Regions from separate parts of the Streptomyces sp. NPDC093544 genome, predicted to be linked through region 1. Evidence: riboswitches for the same ligand, from Rfam matches in the RefSeq annotation. Region 1 holds a riboswitch; the other holds the start of a gene.
What was found. A riboswitch is a leader RNA that binds a small molecule or an ion and turns the genes downstream of it on or off. The one in region 1 is predicted to bind S-adenosylmethionine.

Region 1 (7,395 bases):
GGGCCGGAGGCGTGCCGGATGGCGTTGGTGACGAGTTCGCTCACGACCAGCTCGGTGGTGAAGGCCAGCTCGTCCAGGCCCCAGGTGTGCAGCTGCTGCGTGGTCGACTTGCGGGCCGTCGCGACGACGGCGGGGTCAATGGGCAGATCCCAGGTCGCTACCCGCTCGGTGCCCAGCCGACGGGTGCGGGCCATCAGCAGCGCCACGTCGTCGTACGGACGCGTCGGCACGAGATCGTCCACGATGCGGCGGCACAGTCCGTCCAGCGGCTGTCCGTGTGCCTCCAGCGCGCGGCGCAGCCGCTCCCGGCCCGCCTCCGGGTCACGTCCCGTACGGAGTGTGGAGATCAGACCGTCGGTGTGCAGCGCCAGCACACTGCCTTCGGCGAGGGTCAACTGGACCGATTCGAAGGGCAGACCCCCCACCCCCAGGGCGGGGCCGCGGGGGAGGTCGGCGAACGTGACCGTTCCGTCGGGGGTGACGATCGCAGGCGTGGGATGGCCCGCGCCCGCCATCGAACACTGCCCGTTCACCGGGTCGTACACCACATACAGACAGCTGGCGCCGACCGCCTGCATGCCGCTCGTACGGTCGTCGGCCCCGGTGCCCTCCTCCCGGGCGGCGCGACTGACCAGGTCGTCCAGGTGGGCCAGCACCTCTTCCGGCGTCAGGTCCAGGTCGGCGAGGGTCTGTACGGCGGCCCGCAGCCGCCCCATGGCCGCGGCACCGTCGATACCGTGGCCGACCACCTCGCCCACCACCAGGGCCACCCGCGCCCCGGAAAGCGGAATCACGTCGTACCAGTCCCCGGCGAGACCGGTCAGTTCGTCCGCGGGCCGGTAGCAGGCCGCGACTTCCACCGCGTCCTGGTCGGGGAAGCGATGGGGGAGCAGATTGCGCTGCAGCACGAGGGCCGCGTCGCGTTCGCGGGTGTAGCGGCGGGCGTTGTCGACGCACAGGGCTGCCCGGCCGACGAACTCCTCGGCCAGGCCGAGATCGTCCTCGTCGAAAGGATCCTGGCGGCTGCGCCGGAAGAACGTGGTGATGCCCAGAGTGACGCCGCGGGCGCGGATGGGCACGATCATCACGCTGTGCAGCCCGAGATCGAGGAAGGAGGCGGCCCGGCTCCCGGGGGCGCTCGTGGTCCACTCCCTGGCCTGCGGATCCAGCCGCTCCTCGCGCCAGGACTCGCCGTCCGTCAGACATCTGATCGGGGGAGACCCCGCCCTGTAGGACGCCACTTCGCCGATCTCGACAGCGGTTTCCGGGACCCCACCCTGCACCGACCGATGCCCGGCGCGCCGCAGCGGCACCGTGTCCGCGTCGCTCCGTGGACCGGGGGCCGGCTCCCCGCCCTTGAGTACGGATTCCAGCAGGTCCACGGCGACGAAGTCGGCCAGCCCCGGCACGGCGACATCGGCCAGTTCCTGCGCGGTCTGCATGACGTCCAGGCTGCGGCCGATGTGCTCGCCGGCCCGGTCGAGCAGCGCCAGCCGCCGTCGGGCGCGGTAGCTCTCGCCGATGTCGACGACGGTGTAGTAGACACCTATCGGGTTACCGTCGTCGTCCTCCAAACGGATGAACGACATGGCGTGCGACGTCTCGCGGTGCGGCGCGGAGCGTACGCGGCCCACGTGCTCGTAGGCGACCACCGGCTCGCCGGTCGCCAGCACCCTGAGCATCTGCGCCTCGATCCGCTCCGCGTCGAGGCCCGGCTGCACATCGGCGAGCCGTCGACCCAGGCGTTGCGGGGCCGGGTCTCCGCCGAACTGCTCCAGCGCTTCGTTCGACCACACGTACCGCAGGTCCGTGTCCACGATCGCCATGCCCACCGGGGAACCGGCGGTGATCCGCTCCAGCAACGAGCGGCTCATGTGCCAGCCGGGGCCGTCGGCCAGGTCGGCGAGCAGCACCACCCAGCGTGCCGGGCCTTCGCTCGGCCGTAGGGGGACCGCCCGCACCATCAGCTTCAGCGGGTGCCCGTCCCGGTGGAGCGCGGACAGCAGGCCCGCCCAGCCGCCGTCACCGCTGCACCCCTCGGCCAGCTCCGGGAGCCGTGCCGCGTCCTCGGGAATCAGCAGGTCGGCGGCGAGCCGTCCCAGTGCCTCGCCGGCCGGGTATCCCAGCAGCCGTTCGGCGTCCGCGGGCCAGCTGGTCACCGTCATACGGGCGTCGAGCAGCAGTGGCACGGCGTCCGCCATGTCGAGGCGCTGCCGGGCCGGCACATCCCGTTCCTTGCTCGTACCCACCGCGACCCTCTCCGCTTCCCGAAGGTGGTCTTACCCCCTTGCACCCATTCTTCACGTTGTACGACTGTCGCGCGGGCGCTGGCTCGTCGCACGGCGGGATGTGCGGAAGACGGCCAGAACTACGGACAGTGACCAGAACGGGTGACGTTCCGCGTTTGCGCGTAGTTCTTCCGTCCGGCGACGACGAGGTCGTCGGCGTCGGTTGAACTCCCGTGCCGGTGCCTCCGTATCTCTCCACGGGGATGGCGGGAGACCGCGCGCACGGAAGGAGAGCAGTGTGTCGATACCGCCCGAAGGTGAGCAGCCTGTGCGCCGCCCGGCGCTCGTACCCACCTACGTCCAGCAACGCCGCCGGACGGAGGCCCTCGCGGAACTGGTGAGGGAGTTCCGTGAGGATCAGCAGGGTGTCGGCCCGGACGAAGGCTATGAGTCGATCAGATTATCGTCGGCGCACCAGGGTGAGACTGAGGAGCTGCCGCCCACCATAGCCGGCGAGAACTATGCCGCCGGCGGGGAGACGAGGCCCGCAACACCGCCCGGGCCTGAACTCGGCCATGCGCACGGACACGCCACGGGCCCGCGCCGAGCCGCGGTTGTCGGCGCGGTGGCGGCGGCCGCGCTGACCGGATTCGCCCTGGCAATGCTGCTGCCCGGGAGTGACGGTGACGGCGGACCACAGGCCGGCGCCGTCCCCTCCGCCACGGCACCCGTCGACCAGGCCCCCTCCGGTGCCGCCGACCCGGACGGCACCGGCACCCTCCGGGAGGGAGACAGCGGCCCCGATGTGACGGAGCTCCAGGAACGGCTGCTCGATATCCCGGACGTGTACGAGAGCGGCGCCACGAGCGGCACCTACGACCCCACGCTCACCGTGGCCGTGGCCCGCTTCCAGCTGTGGTACGGGATCCGGGGCGACGAGACGGGCGTCTACGGCAACGACACCCGGGCCGCCCTGGAATCCCGTACGTGACGAGCATTCCTGCTTGCGGCTACAGCTGTCGTTGGAAGGCCGGGTGGGCGTCGAGACGTCGCACATAGTCCTGGAGGAGTGCGTATGAGGAGAGGTCGTGCTCCGCTTCGAGCTGGACGAGGGCGACCCAGAGGTCCACATCCGCCGCGGTCAGTTCCTTGCCCAACGCGTAGGGACCAGACGCGAGTTGACGGTTCAGCAGGTCGAGAGCCGCCGACCGTTCCGCCGACGGCGCACTCGGCGTGACATCACGGTCGAGGAGGTCGCGCAGGGCGTCGATGTCCGCCGCGAGTTCCGACGGGCGGAGCGGGGAGTGACAGGATCCGGCCCGGTCGGCGAAGAGGTCGCCGAGATCGCGCAGGATGTCCGGCGTGTGGTTGCTGACGACGCGTCCGCTCCACCGGTCGCACAGCGCGGGGGCGGTCAGCGGACCGTCGTAGTGGTGCCAGGTGGCCTCGTACGCCCCGCGCAGTGAGACGAACGCGGAGGGGGTGTCGGCGGGGAGCGCCAGGAGTGTGGTGGCGACCGAGTCCTTGAGACCCAGCAGGCCGTGGGTGATGGAGACCCGCAGCGAGAGGGGACAATGCGCGGACAGATACAACTCGTACCGGTGCGGCGCCGGGTAGAAGCCGCCGGCGAGACCGACTCCGATACGGCTGCGGAAGCGGTGCGGGCGTGCGGACGGTGTCGCGGTGATCCGGGGGTGAGGGACCGCGTCAAGTGAGCCGGGGACGCACGGAGTTGAGGTACATGTGCTGGAGGTACCGGTGTTTGAGGCGTGCGAGATTGTCTCGGACATGACTCTCCATGGGATGGGGAGGCCACGGCCACCTTGTGGGCACCGCGGCGGAACGGAGTGACTGCGCTACGTACCGGTCCGGATCGCTCGGACTAGTAGGCGCTGGAGACACGCAACAAATCGATGTGCAGGCGCCTCGTCAAACCGCTGTTGGCCATTCCCACCTGTCCCACACTCGGGGCTCGCGAGACGCGAGACCACGCTTGTCCCGCCGCACCGGCGGAACCCGGTCGTCACCCGGGGCACCCCGTCGCGGTGGAAGGGTTGCCTGCCAGCGAGCCGGGGCTGTTGACCTCACGGACAGGAAGAACCTGCCCGAAGGGCGCTGACAATCGTGACCGTCCCCGTCAGTGTCGGTGCGCTCCGTGAGGCCGTCAAGAAGGCCTGCGGCGCAGTCTCACCAGGTGGTCATCCGGCGTGCATCAGGCCGAACGGGCAGCGCGGAACAGATTGCGCGGCCCGGTGGTTGTCCCTGCTGAGGACGCATTGCGATGTGAGAACGAGCATGATCCCTGGGCATTGCGCACCGCTGTGGCCTCCCGTAACGTCCCCAGCAGGTTATGAGCGTCAGCGTCAAGCCCTGGCTTGCTGACCGGCAACCCTCCTCCGCGGCGGGGTGCTCCAGGTGACGACCAGGCGGTACCCGCCCCGGGTTCCGCAAGCGCGATGCCGGCGCGGCCTCCAGCCCGCCGAGCCGGAAGGGCGGAGGTGACGGACATGCAGACCGTGCCCCGTCTTCTTGTCCTGGTTCTCGCCCCGCGCCCTCGCGTGCACCTGTACTCCCGGCCGCACATCGACCTTCAGCGCGTGGCCGGCGCGCTCTGTCGTCCCTGACCTGTCACCCCGCCGCCGCACCCTCTCAGTCGAGGCCCGGCGATCTCATACGGTCGATCAGGAAGGCACCCCTTTCGTGTCCTCGTCAACGTCGTCGCCCTCTTCCTCTTCTTCTCCCGCCGCACTGCACCTGGCTGTCGCCCTCGACGGCGCGGGCTGGCACCCGGCCGCCTGGCGGGAACCGGTGTCCCGCCCCCACGATCTGTTCACCGCCTCGTACTGGACCGACCTGATCACCGAGGCCGAGCGCGGCCTGCTCGACTTCGTGACCATCGAGGACGGGCTCGGTCCGCAGTCCGCGCGACTCAGCGAACCGGACGCACGCACCGACCAGGTACGCGGCCGACTCGACGCCGTCCTCATCGCCGCCCGCGTCGCACCGCTGACCAGCCACATAGGGCTGGTGCCGACCGTAGTGGCCACACATACAGAGCCCTTCCATATATCCAAGGCCATCGCCACTCTCGACTATGTGAGCACCGGCCGCGCGGGCGTGCGGGTGCAGGCGTCCGCGCGGCGATACGAGGCCGCTCACTTCGGCCGCCGTACGTTCCCGGAGCTCCGTATCGAAGACCTGGAAACCCCGGCCCTGCAGGAGTTGATCGTCGATCTCTTCGACGAGGTCAGCGACTACGTCGAGGCGGTGCGCCGGCTGTGGGACAGCTGGGAGGACGACGCGGAGATCCGGGACGTCGCCACCGGCCGCTTCGTCGACCGCGACAAACTCCACTACATCGACTTCGAGGGCAAGCACTTCAGTGTCAAGGGCCCCTCGATCACGCCCCGTCCGCCGCAGGGTCAGCCCCTGGTCACCGCGCTGGCCCATGGGTCCGCGGGGGGCGCGCCGTTCCGGCTGCTCGGTCGCAGCGCCGACATCGGATACGTCACTCCGCACGACGTCGAGGAGGCGCGTGCCATCATCGCCGCGGTCCGCACCGAACAGGAGGCGGCCGGGCGCGCCGAGGAGCCGCTGAACCTCTTCGGTGACCTGGTGGTGTTCCTGGACAACGACCCCACCGCCGCGGTGGACCGGCGAGAGCGTCTCGACGCCCTCGCGGGCTATCCGTACACCAGCGACGCACGGGTGTTCACCGGCACCCCCGTACAACTGGCCGACCTTCTGCAGGAGTTGCAGCAGTCCGGGCTGACCGGCTTCCGGCTGCGTCCTGCCGTCGCCGGCCACGACCTCCCGGCGATCACCCAGGGTCTGGTCCCCGAACTCCAGCGCCGCAACGCCTTCCGGCACTCGTACGAGGCCGACACCCTGCGCGGGCTGCTGGGGCTCGCCCGCCCCGCCAACCGCTACGCCGCCCACGTCTGAGCCGGAGGGACCTCACTCATGAGCAAGTCAACGGACAAGCCGCTCAAGCAGATCCACCTCGCGGCGCATTTCCCCGGCGTCAACAACACCACCGTGTGGAGCGACCCCGCGGCCGGCAGCCACATCGAGTTCAGCTCCTTCGCGCACTTCGCGCGGACCGCCGAACGCGCCAAGTTCGACTTCCTGTTCCTCGCCGAAGGCCTGCGGCTGCGCGAACAGGGCGGCAAGATCTACGACTTGGACGTCGTCGGACGGCCCGACACCTTCACCATCCTCACCGCACTCGCCGCCGTCACCGAGCATCTCGGCCTGACCGGCACCATCAACTCCACGTTCAACGAGCCCTATGAGGTGGCCCGTCAGTTCGCGAGCCTCGACCACCTCTCCGGCGGGCGAGCCGCCTGGAACGTCGTCACCTCCTGGGACGCCTTCACCGGTGAGAACTTCCGCCGCGGCGGCTTCCTCCCGCAGGACGAGCGGTACTCCCGGGCCAAGGAGTTCCTGGCCACCACCAACGAACTGTTCGACTCCTGGCACAGGGACGAGATCGTCGCCGACCAGGGGAGCGGCACCTTCCTGCGGGACGCGAAGGCCGGCGCATTCGTGCACAAGGGGCAGCACTTCGACATCGAGGGGCAGTTCAATGTGCCGCGCAGCCCGCAGGGCCGCCCGGTCATCTTCCAGGCCGGAGACTCCGACGAAGGACGCGAGTTCGCCGCCGCCGGCGCGGACGCGATCTTCAGCCGGTACAGCACCCTCAAGGAGGGGCAGGCGTTCTACACGGACGTCAAGGGGCGCCTGGCCCGGCACGGCCGCACCCACGACCAGCTGCTGATCCTGCCCGCCGCCACCTTCGTCCTCGGTGACACGGACGCCGAGGCGGAGGAGATCTCCCGCGCGGTGCGGCGCCAACAGGTCAGCGGCGCCACCGCCATCAAGCACCTCGAGTTCGTCTGGAACCGCGACCTGTCCGCGTACGACCCGGACGGCCCGCTTCCCGACATCGACCCGGACCCGGGCGAGCACACCATCGCCCGAGGGCGTGCCCAGGTACGGATGTACCGCGACCCGCTGGCCACCGCCCGCGAGTGGCGGGAGCGCGCGGCCGCCAACAAGTGGTCCATCCGCGACCTCGTCATCGAGACCGGCAACCGTCAGTCGTTCGTCGGCTCCCCGGCCACCATCGCCGAGACCATCAACGACTTCGTCCAGGCGGACGCCA
Region 2 (7,395 bases), on a different contig from region 1:
CGATGGAAACACCATCGTTGGTGATCGTGGGGGCGCCCCACTTCTTCTCGAGGACGACGTTGCGGCCCTTGGGACCAAGGGTGACCTTGACGGCGTCGGCGAGCTGGTTCATCCCGCGCTCGAGACCGCGCCGCGCCTCCTCGTTGAACGCGATGATCTTGGCCATGTGAAGTGGTCCTCCCGGACTGGGGTGGATTGCTCCGGACCGCGCCCGCGCCCGCGACGGACGGCCTGCGTGCCTCGTGGTTCCTTGCCCCACTTGGCCTGCGGGCCTCACTGACCCGGTCCTCGTTGTCACTCTCACCTGCAGAGTGCTAACGCCAATGATTAGCACTCGCCCCTACCGAGTGCAAGCGACTCCGGAAGATCCCCAGGTGGGGCGGGGGGCGCGCACGGCGCGAAGAGAGGTGAGAGGGACAGGCCGACGGAGGCGCGGACGGGCGGGCAGGCCGAAGGGCCCGCATCCCCTGGCGGGGGATGCGGGCCCTTCGTCACGTCGAACAGAACAGTCAGTCGGCGCGTGCTTCAGCTGCTGGTCGCCAGCCGGACCATGTCCGCCTGCGGCCCTTTCTGGCCCTGCGAGATCTCGAACTCGACCCGCTGGCCCTCTTCAAGGGTGCGGTAGCCGTCCATCTGAATCGCGCTGTAGTGGACGAATACATCCGCACCACCGTCGACCGCGATGAAGCCGTACCCCTTCTCCGCGTTGAACCACTTGACGGTGCCCTGAGCCATGCCTAACTCCCCTATTACTGGCCCTTGCACAGGACCGCACTTCGCGGGCCCGGGTCATACCTCACCCCCCAAAGATTGGGGGTGTGCGCCGGAACGCGTCGACCGCGGCTGAATGTATCTGTCCAACTGCCCTCTGCAACAGGTCAATCGGACGAGAATTCTGGGCACGACCGATCGGGAATATGCGGAGAATTCGCAAAGATTCAGGGCAAGTCGGGCCCCGTAAATGCCATAAACGGCTCAAAAAGGCGGGGCACTTTGGCTACTTCTTGTCGGGCATCGGGCAAGGACTCATATGCGCCCGGCATAAAACCAACTCGAAGGCGAAGCAGCTTCCCCAACTGTACCGCGCTCAACCATACAGAATTGCCCCCTCCGCTTCTCTCACGGAGGGGGCAATTCGATGAACTCTCAGTGATTGCAATTACCCAAGGTAACTACAATCACCGTACGTGACGGCGGATGACGGTCAGCCTCCGGCGACGGCCGGAATGATCGAGACGCCCGCACCGTCCGGCGTCGCCGTCTCCAGGCCCTGCTCGAAGCGGACGTCGTCGTCGTTCACGTACACGTTGACGAAGCGGCGCAGCTTGCCCTGGTCATCCAGGACGCGCGCGGCGATGCCGGTGTGGTTCTGCTCCAGGTCGGCGATCACCTCGCCGAGGGTGCCGCCCTCGGCCGACACCTCGGCCTTGCCGCCGGTGTAGGTGCGCAGGATGGTGGGGATGCGGACGTTGACGCTCATGACGCGAGGCCAGCCTCTCGGAAGGAGTCCAGGTTCGGGCGGATGGTCGCGGTGAGCCCGGTGTCCGAGGCCACCGCGTCCAGGGTCTTGAGACCGTCGCCGGTGTTGAGGACGACGGTGGTGAGGGTCGGATCGAGCAGACCGTTCTCGATCAGCTTCTTCGCCACACCCACCGTCACGCCACCCGCGGTCTCGGCGAAGATGCCCTCCGTCTGCGCGAGGAGCTTGATCGCGTCGACGATCTGCTCGTCGTTCACGTCCTCCACGGCGCCGCCGGTACGCCGCGCGATGTCGAGCACGTACGGCCCGTCGGCCGGGTTGCCGATGGCGAGCGACTTGGCGATGGTGTTCGGCTTCTGGGGCCGTACGACGTCGTGGCCGGCCTTGTAGGCCACCGACACCGGCGAGCAGCCCTCCGCCTGGGCACCGAAGATCTTGTACGGCTTGTCCGCCACAAGGCCGAGCTTGATCAGCTCCTGAAGAGCCTTGTCAATCTTCGTGAGCTGGGAGCCGGAGGCGATCGGGATGACCAGCTGGTCGGGGATCTGCCAGCCGAGCTGCTCACAGATCTCGTACGCGAGGGTCTTCGAGCCCTCCGCGTAGTACGGCCGCAGGTTGACGTTGACGAAGCCCCAGCCCTCGCCGGCCGGGTCGCCGATCAGCTCGGAGCAGAAGCGGTTCACGTCGTCGTAGTTGCCCTCGATGCCGACGAGCTCCCCGCCGTACACCGCGGCCATGACGATCTTGCCCTGCTCCAGGTCGTGCGGGATGAACACACAGGAGCGGAAGCCGGCGCGGGCGGCGGCCGCGCCCACGGCGCCCGCGAGGTTGCCGGTGGAGGAGCAGGAGAGGGTGGTGAAGTCGAAGGCGCGGGCGGCCTCGATGGCCTGGGCGACGACGCGGTCCTTGAAGGAGTGCGTCGGGTTGCCGGAGTCGTCCTTGACGAAGAGCTTGCCGGGGGTGACGCCCAGCGCGCGGGCCAGGTTGTCGGCCTTGACGAGCTTGGTCCAGCCGGGGTTGATGTTCGGCTTCTCCGCGACGTCCGCCGGGACCGGCAGGAGCGGCGCGTAACGCCAGATGTTCGCGGGGCCCGCTTCGATGCGCTTGCGGAGGTCCTCGGTCTCGTAGGCCGAGAAGTCGTACGCGATCTCCAGCGGCCCGAAACACTCCTCGCAGGCGAAGAGCGGACCGAGCGGTACACGGTGTCCACACTCGCGGCAGGAAAGCGCGGCGGCGGGGCCCAGATCGACGGAGTTCGCGGAATCCGGGGAGGTCACGGTGTTCGTGGTGTTTGCAGTGGTGCTTGCAACTGTCTGCGCAGCCATGGAGGCGAGGCCCTTTCTCCTCATCTTCCTCACGACGCACTTCGCCGTGAGACGGATTTGGCACCTTCCCGAGCCGGGAGCCTCACCACGTCGACGTGACAAGAACCAGCTGGAGGGTTGCCGGGGCTTCAACGGGCCGTATCCCTCTGCCCCTCTGGATGAGCGGTATTCAGTTGTGCGCTGAGCGACCCCCGACATGCGATGGTCATCAGCGTTGTTCAAGACTGTAACCGAAGGCCTGGATGGTGGAGAGAGCCGTCCGAACCGCGAGATGCCAGCGACACACCAAACGCTGCCGCGGCGACGGGCACAAGCATCCCAATGAACGCAAGGGAGAGCCGCACGTGCTTGAAGACGTCGAGCGCTGGCTGAGCACGCGCTCCTGGTCCGTGACTGACCGGCCGCTCAAGAAGCTCATAGCCGCGAAACGATCCACCAACTCCACGGTGAGCGTGGTCCTGCCCGCGCTCAACGAGGAGGCGACGGTCGGCGAGATCGTCTCCATCATCCGCCGCGACCTGATGACTCGCAAAGTCCCCCTCGTCGACGAGATCGTCGTCATCGACTCGGGCTCGACGGACCGCACCTCCGAGGTCGCCGCCGCCGCCGGTGCCCGGGTCGTTCACCGGGACGAAATACTCCCCCGCATCCCGGCCGTGCCCGGCAAGGGTGAGGTCCTGTGGCGGTCACTCCTCGTGACGAGCGGTGACATCGTTTGCTTCATCGACGCGGACCTCAAGGAGTTCTCGTCGGACTTCGTCTCCGGGATCGTGGGGCCGCTGCTCACCGATCCGGGCGTGGACCTGGTCAAGGCGATGTACGACCGCCCGCTGAACCTGCCGGGTGAACCCACCTCCGGCAGAACTGCGGCCGGTCAGGGCGGTCGCGTGACCGAACTGATGGCCCGCCCCCTGCTGAACATGCACTGGCCGCAGCTGGCCGGCTTCGTCCAGCCGCTCGGCGGCGAGTACGCGGCCCGCCGCACCCTCCTCGAACAGCTCCCGTTCCCCGTCGGATACGGCGTGGAGCTGGGCATGCTCGTCGACGCGCTGCACCTGGTGGGCCTGGACGCGCTCGCCCAGGTCGACGTCGGCGTCCGCAAGCACCGGCACCAGGACGGCCAGGCGCTGGGCCGGATGTCCGCCGCGATCTATCGCACCGCACAGCTCCGGCTCGCCCGCGGCCACCTCATCCGGCCGGCCATCACCCAGTTCGAACGGGGCGAGTCCGGCTTCGAGCCGCGCACGTACTCGGTCGATACGGAGGAACGGCCTCCGATGTCGGAAATCTCGGAGTATCAGTCACGCAAAGCGGCGTAATCCGTCGGCGGTATACGTCTCCGCGGCACCCCGTCCGTACGTTTGAGCGTTTCCGGGCCGGGCTAGATTGAGGCGTATGGCTTCCACGGCTTCGACTGCTGCTTCCACGGCATCCCCGCAGGGCTCCCACCGGATCCTCGTCGCGTCCAACCGCGGCCCGGTCTCCTACGACGTGCGCGAAGACGGCGAGCTACAGGCCAAGCGCGGCGGCGGCGGCCTGGTCTCGGGCCTGTCGGCGATCGGCCCGGACGCGGGCGCCCTGTGGGTGTGCTCGGTGCTCGGCGACGGGGACCGCGAGGCGGTACGGCGCGGGGTCGGCGAAGACGGCGTACGGATGCTGGACATCGACGCCGAGGTGCACGCGGACGCCTACAACGGGATCGCCAACTCGGTGCTGTGGTTCGTCCACCACATGCTCTACCAGACGCCGCTGGAGCCGGTCTTCGACGTGGAGTTCCGGCGCCAGTGGGCGTCGTACGAGGCCTACAACCGGGCCTTCGCGCGGGCGCTGGCCGACGAGGCTGCCGAGGGCGCCGTGGTGGTCGTACAGGACTACCACCTCACCCTGGTCCCCGGCATGCTGCGGGAGCTCCGCCCCGACCTGCGGATCGGGCACTTCTCGCACACGCCGTGGGCGCCGGTCGACTACTTCCGCATGCTCCCCGACGACATCGCCGAGCAGGTGCTGCGCGGCATGCTCGGCGCGGACCGCCTCGGCTTCCTCACCCACCGCTGGGCGTCCGCGTTCACCGCGTGCGCGCAGGAGCTGGTCGGCGGCCTCGGTGACACCCGCGTCGGCGTGCACGGGCTCGGCGCGGACGCGGACTTCCTGCGCAAGCGTTCGCACGAGGCGGATGTCGCCGACCGGATGGCCACCCTGCGTGAGCAGATCGGGGCGACGGCTGAGGGGGCGCCGCGGAAGGCGATCGTGCGGGTCGACCGCACCGAGCTGTCGAAGAACATCGTGCGCGGACTGCTGTCCTACCGGCAGCTCCTGGAGGACCAGCCGGACTGGCGCGAGCGGGTCGTGCACGTCGCCTTCGCCTACCCGTCCCGGCAGGACCTCGCCGTGTACCGCGACTACACGGCCGAGGTGCAACGGGTCGCCGACGACATCAACTCCACCTACGGCACACCCGGTTGGACCCCGGTCGTCCTCCACGTCAAGGACGACTTCGCCCGCTCCCTCGCCGCGTACCGGCTCGCCGACGTGGCCCTGGTCAACCCCATCCGGGACGGCATGAACCTCGTCGCCAAGGAGGTGCCGGTCGTCTCCGACGAGGGGTGCGTGCTGGTGCTGTCCCGGGAAGCGGGGGCGTACGAGGAGCTGGGCGAGGACGCGATCGTGGTGAACCCGTACGACGTGGTCGGCACGGCGCGGGCGTTGCACGAGGCGTTGTCGATGGGGGCGGGGGAGCGAGCGGAGCGCACGAAGCGGCTCGCTGCCGCGGCGACTGCGCTGCCTCCGGCGCAGTGGTTCCTGGAGCAGTTGCGGGAGTTGGAGGGCAGGCCCTAACCGAGCCGCGCCGCCAGGGCCCTCAGCAGCTGCACGACTCCCGCCGGGCCGTCCACCACCAGGTCGGCCCGCTCCGCCAGTTCCGTGACCTCCGCGCTGCCGCTGCACACCAGGAGGCCCGGGATGCCTTCGGCGCGGAGCTTGTCGACGGCGGCGAAGGCGGGGAGGTCACCGAGGTCGTCCCCGGCGTAGAGGACGGCTTCGGCGGCGGTCTCGCGGACGTGCGCGAGGAGGGCAACGCCCTTGTCCATCCCCGGCGGGCGGAGTTCCAGAACCATGCGGCCCGGCTCGACGATCAGGCCGTGCCGGCCGGCCAGGTCGGTGAGGGGCTCGCGCAGGGCCTCGAACGCCGCCTGCGGGTCCGCCGCGCGACGGGTGTGGACGGCGACGGCCCGGCCTTTCTCCTCGATCCAGGTGCCCTTCCAGGCGCCGACCGTGTCGAGAAGGCCCGGCAGCTCGGCGCGGACGGCTGCGACGCCGGGGTGCGGGGCGGGGGCACTGACCGTGCCGCTCCGCGCGTCCCAGCGCTCGGCGCCGTAGTGCCCGAGCACGACCAGGTGCTCCAGTCCCGGCACACCCGCGAAGCCACCGTGCTCGACCGCCACGGAGGCCGGCCGGCCGGTGACGACCGCCACGGAGGCGACCTTCGGGGCGAGGGCCGCGAGTGCGGGGACCGCGTCCGGGTGGGCGCGGGCCTGCTCGGGGTCCGCGACGATCGGCGCGAGCGTCCCGTCGAAGTCGAGCCCGATCACCACGTGGCCCGGGCGGTCGAGGATGGCGTCGAGGCCGGCGCGGCCGGCGGGGGTGGTGGGGATCGGCAGGGGATCCGCATGGCTGGCCATACGGCGACTTTAACGGGGCTGGAGATCTTTTCAGCCCGTCCGGCGATTGAGGACGAGGCCGTCCAGGCCGAAAGCGGGGGTCTGGGGGCGGCAGCCCCCAGATACGGGACGGGAAGGGGCGGAGGGGGCGAAAAACCACCCCCCCCCCCCGTCACCGCTCCCCCCGCCGCCCCTCCCGAACCCTCCGCAGCCGATTCACCGTCACCGGATCATGCGCAAGCGCCCGCGGATCATCGATCAGCGCGTTGAGCAGCTGGTAATACCGCACAGGCGCCAACCCCAGCTGCTCCCGTATCGCCCGCTCCTTCGCCCCGGGCCCCCCGAACCCACGGCGCTCCATGGCAAGAATCCCCCGCTCCCGCGGACCGAGCCCCTCCATGGATTCCATGGACAGAACCGTAGCCCCGACCACTGACATCAGAGTTACGACGCGTTGTCCGCCGCGTCAGCCTCCGCCTGGAGCGACCCCAGCACCCCGGCCGGACTCCCGCTCCCCCCCACGGCCTTCCCGATCTGCGCCTTGACGTCGGCGTTGACACTGGCCCAGGAGGTCTTGTTGACGGGGTACAGCTCGGCGGTGGTGAGCTCGTCGAGGAACGGGGCGAGGTCCTGATCGTCCGCGTCGCCTGCCATGGCCTCGGACGCGGACGTGGTGACCGGCAGCAGGTCGTACTCGCGGGAGAAGGCGAGCACGTTCTTGTCGCTGTAGACGAAGTCGAGGAAGTCACCGACCTGCTCGGCGTGACCGTTCTGCTTGAAGGCCATCATCCAGTCGGCGACGCCCAGCGTGGACTTGCTCGGACCATCGACCCCGGGCATCGGCACCATGCCGAAGTCGACACCCTTCGCGGCGGCCATCTTCATCAGCGTGGGATGCCCGCTGAGCATCCCGACCTCGCCCTCCGTGAACGCG

Region 2: linked by a shared signal. The riboswitch ahead of thrC (threonine synthase) and the one ahead of AB0N66_RS37820 (putative leader peptide) in region 1 are both predicted to bind S-adenosylmethionine.

The regions. Positions count from the first base shown of each region.
Region 1 covers NZ_JBFBEA010000036.1:68,595-75,989, forward strand. The annotation lists gene AB0N66_RS37800 (SpoIIE family protein phosphatase) at 1-2,249, opposite strand, end outside; gene AB0N66_RS37805 (peptidoglycan-binding protein) at 2,527-3,219, shown strand; gene AB0N66_RS37810 (glutathione S-transferase C-terminal domain-containing protein) at 3,239-4,018, opposite strand; gene AB0N66_RS37815 (putative leader peptide) at 4,111-4,176, opposite strand; SAM riboswitch class IV at 4,213-4,358, opposite strand; SAM riboswitch class IV at 4,575-4,688, shown strand; gene AB0N66_RS37820 (putative leader peptide) at 4,736-4,852, shown strand; gene AB0N66_RS37825 (LLM class flavin-dependent oxidoreductase) at 4,929-6,173, shown strand; gene AB0N66_RS37830 (NtaA/DmoA family FMN-dependent monooxygenase) at 6,192-7,395, shown strand, end outside.
Region 2 covers NZ_JBFBEA010000007.1:345,220-352,614, forward strand. The annotation lists gene groL (chaperonin GroEL) at 1-166, opposite strand, end outside; gene AB0N66_RS13320 (cold-shock protein) at 526-735, opposite strand; gene AB0N66_RS13325 (MoaD/ThiS family protein) at 1,205-1,480, opposite strand; gene thrC (threonine synthase) at 1,477-2,805, opposite strand; SAM riboswitch class I at 2,823-2,970, opposite strand; gene AB0N66_RS13335 (glucosyl-3-phosphoglycerate synthase) at 3,150-4,124, shown strand; gene AB0N66_RS13340 (trehalose-6-phosphate synthase) at 4,201-5,640, shown strand; gene otsB (trehalose-phosphatase) at 5,637-6,482, opposite strand; gene AB0N66_RS13350 (DUF3263 domain-containing protein) at 6,634-6,870, opposite strand; gene AB0N66_RS13355 (extracellular solute-binding protein) at 6,906-7,395, opposite strand, start outside.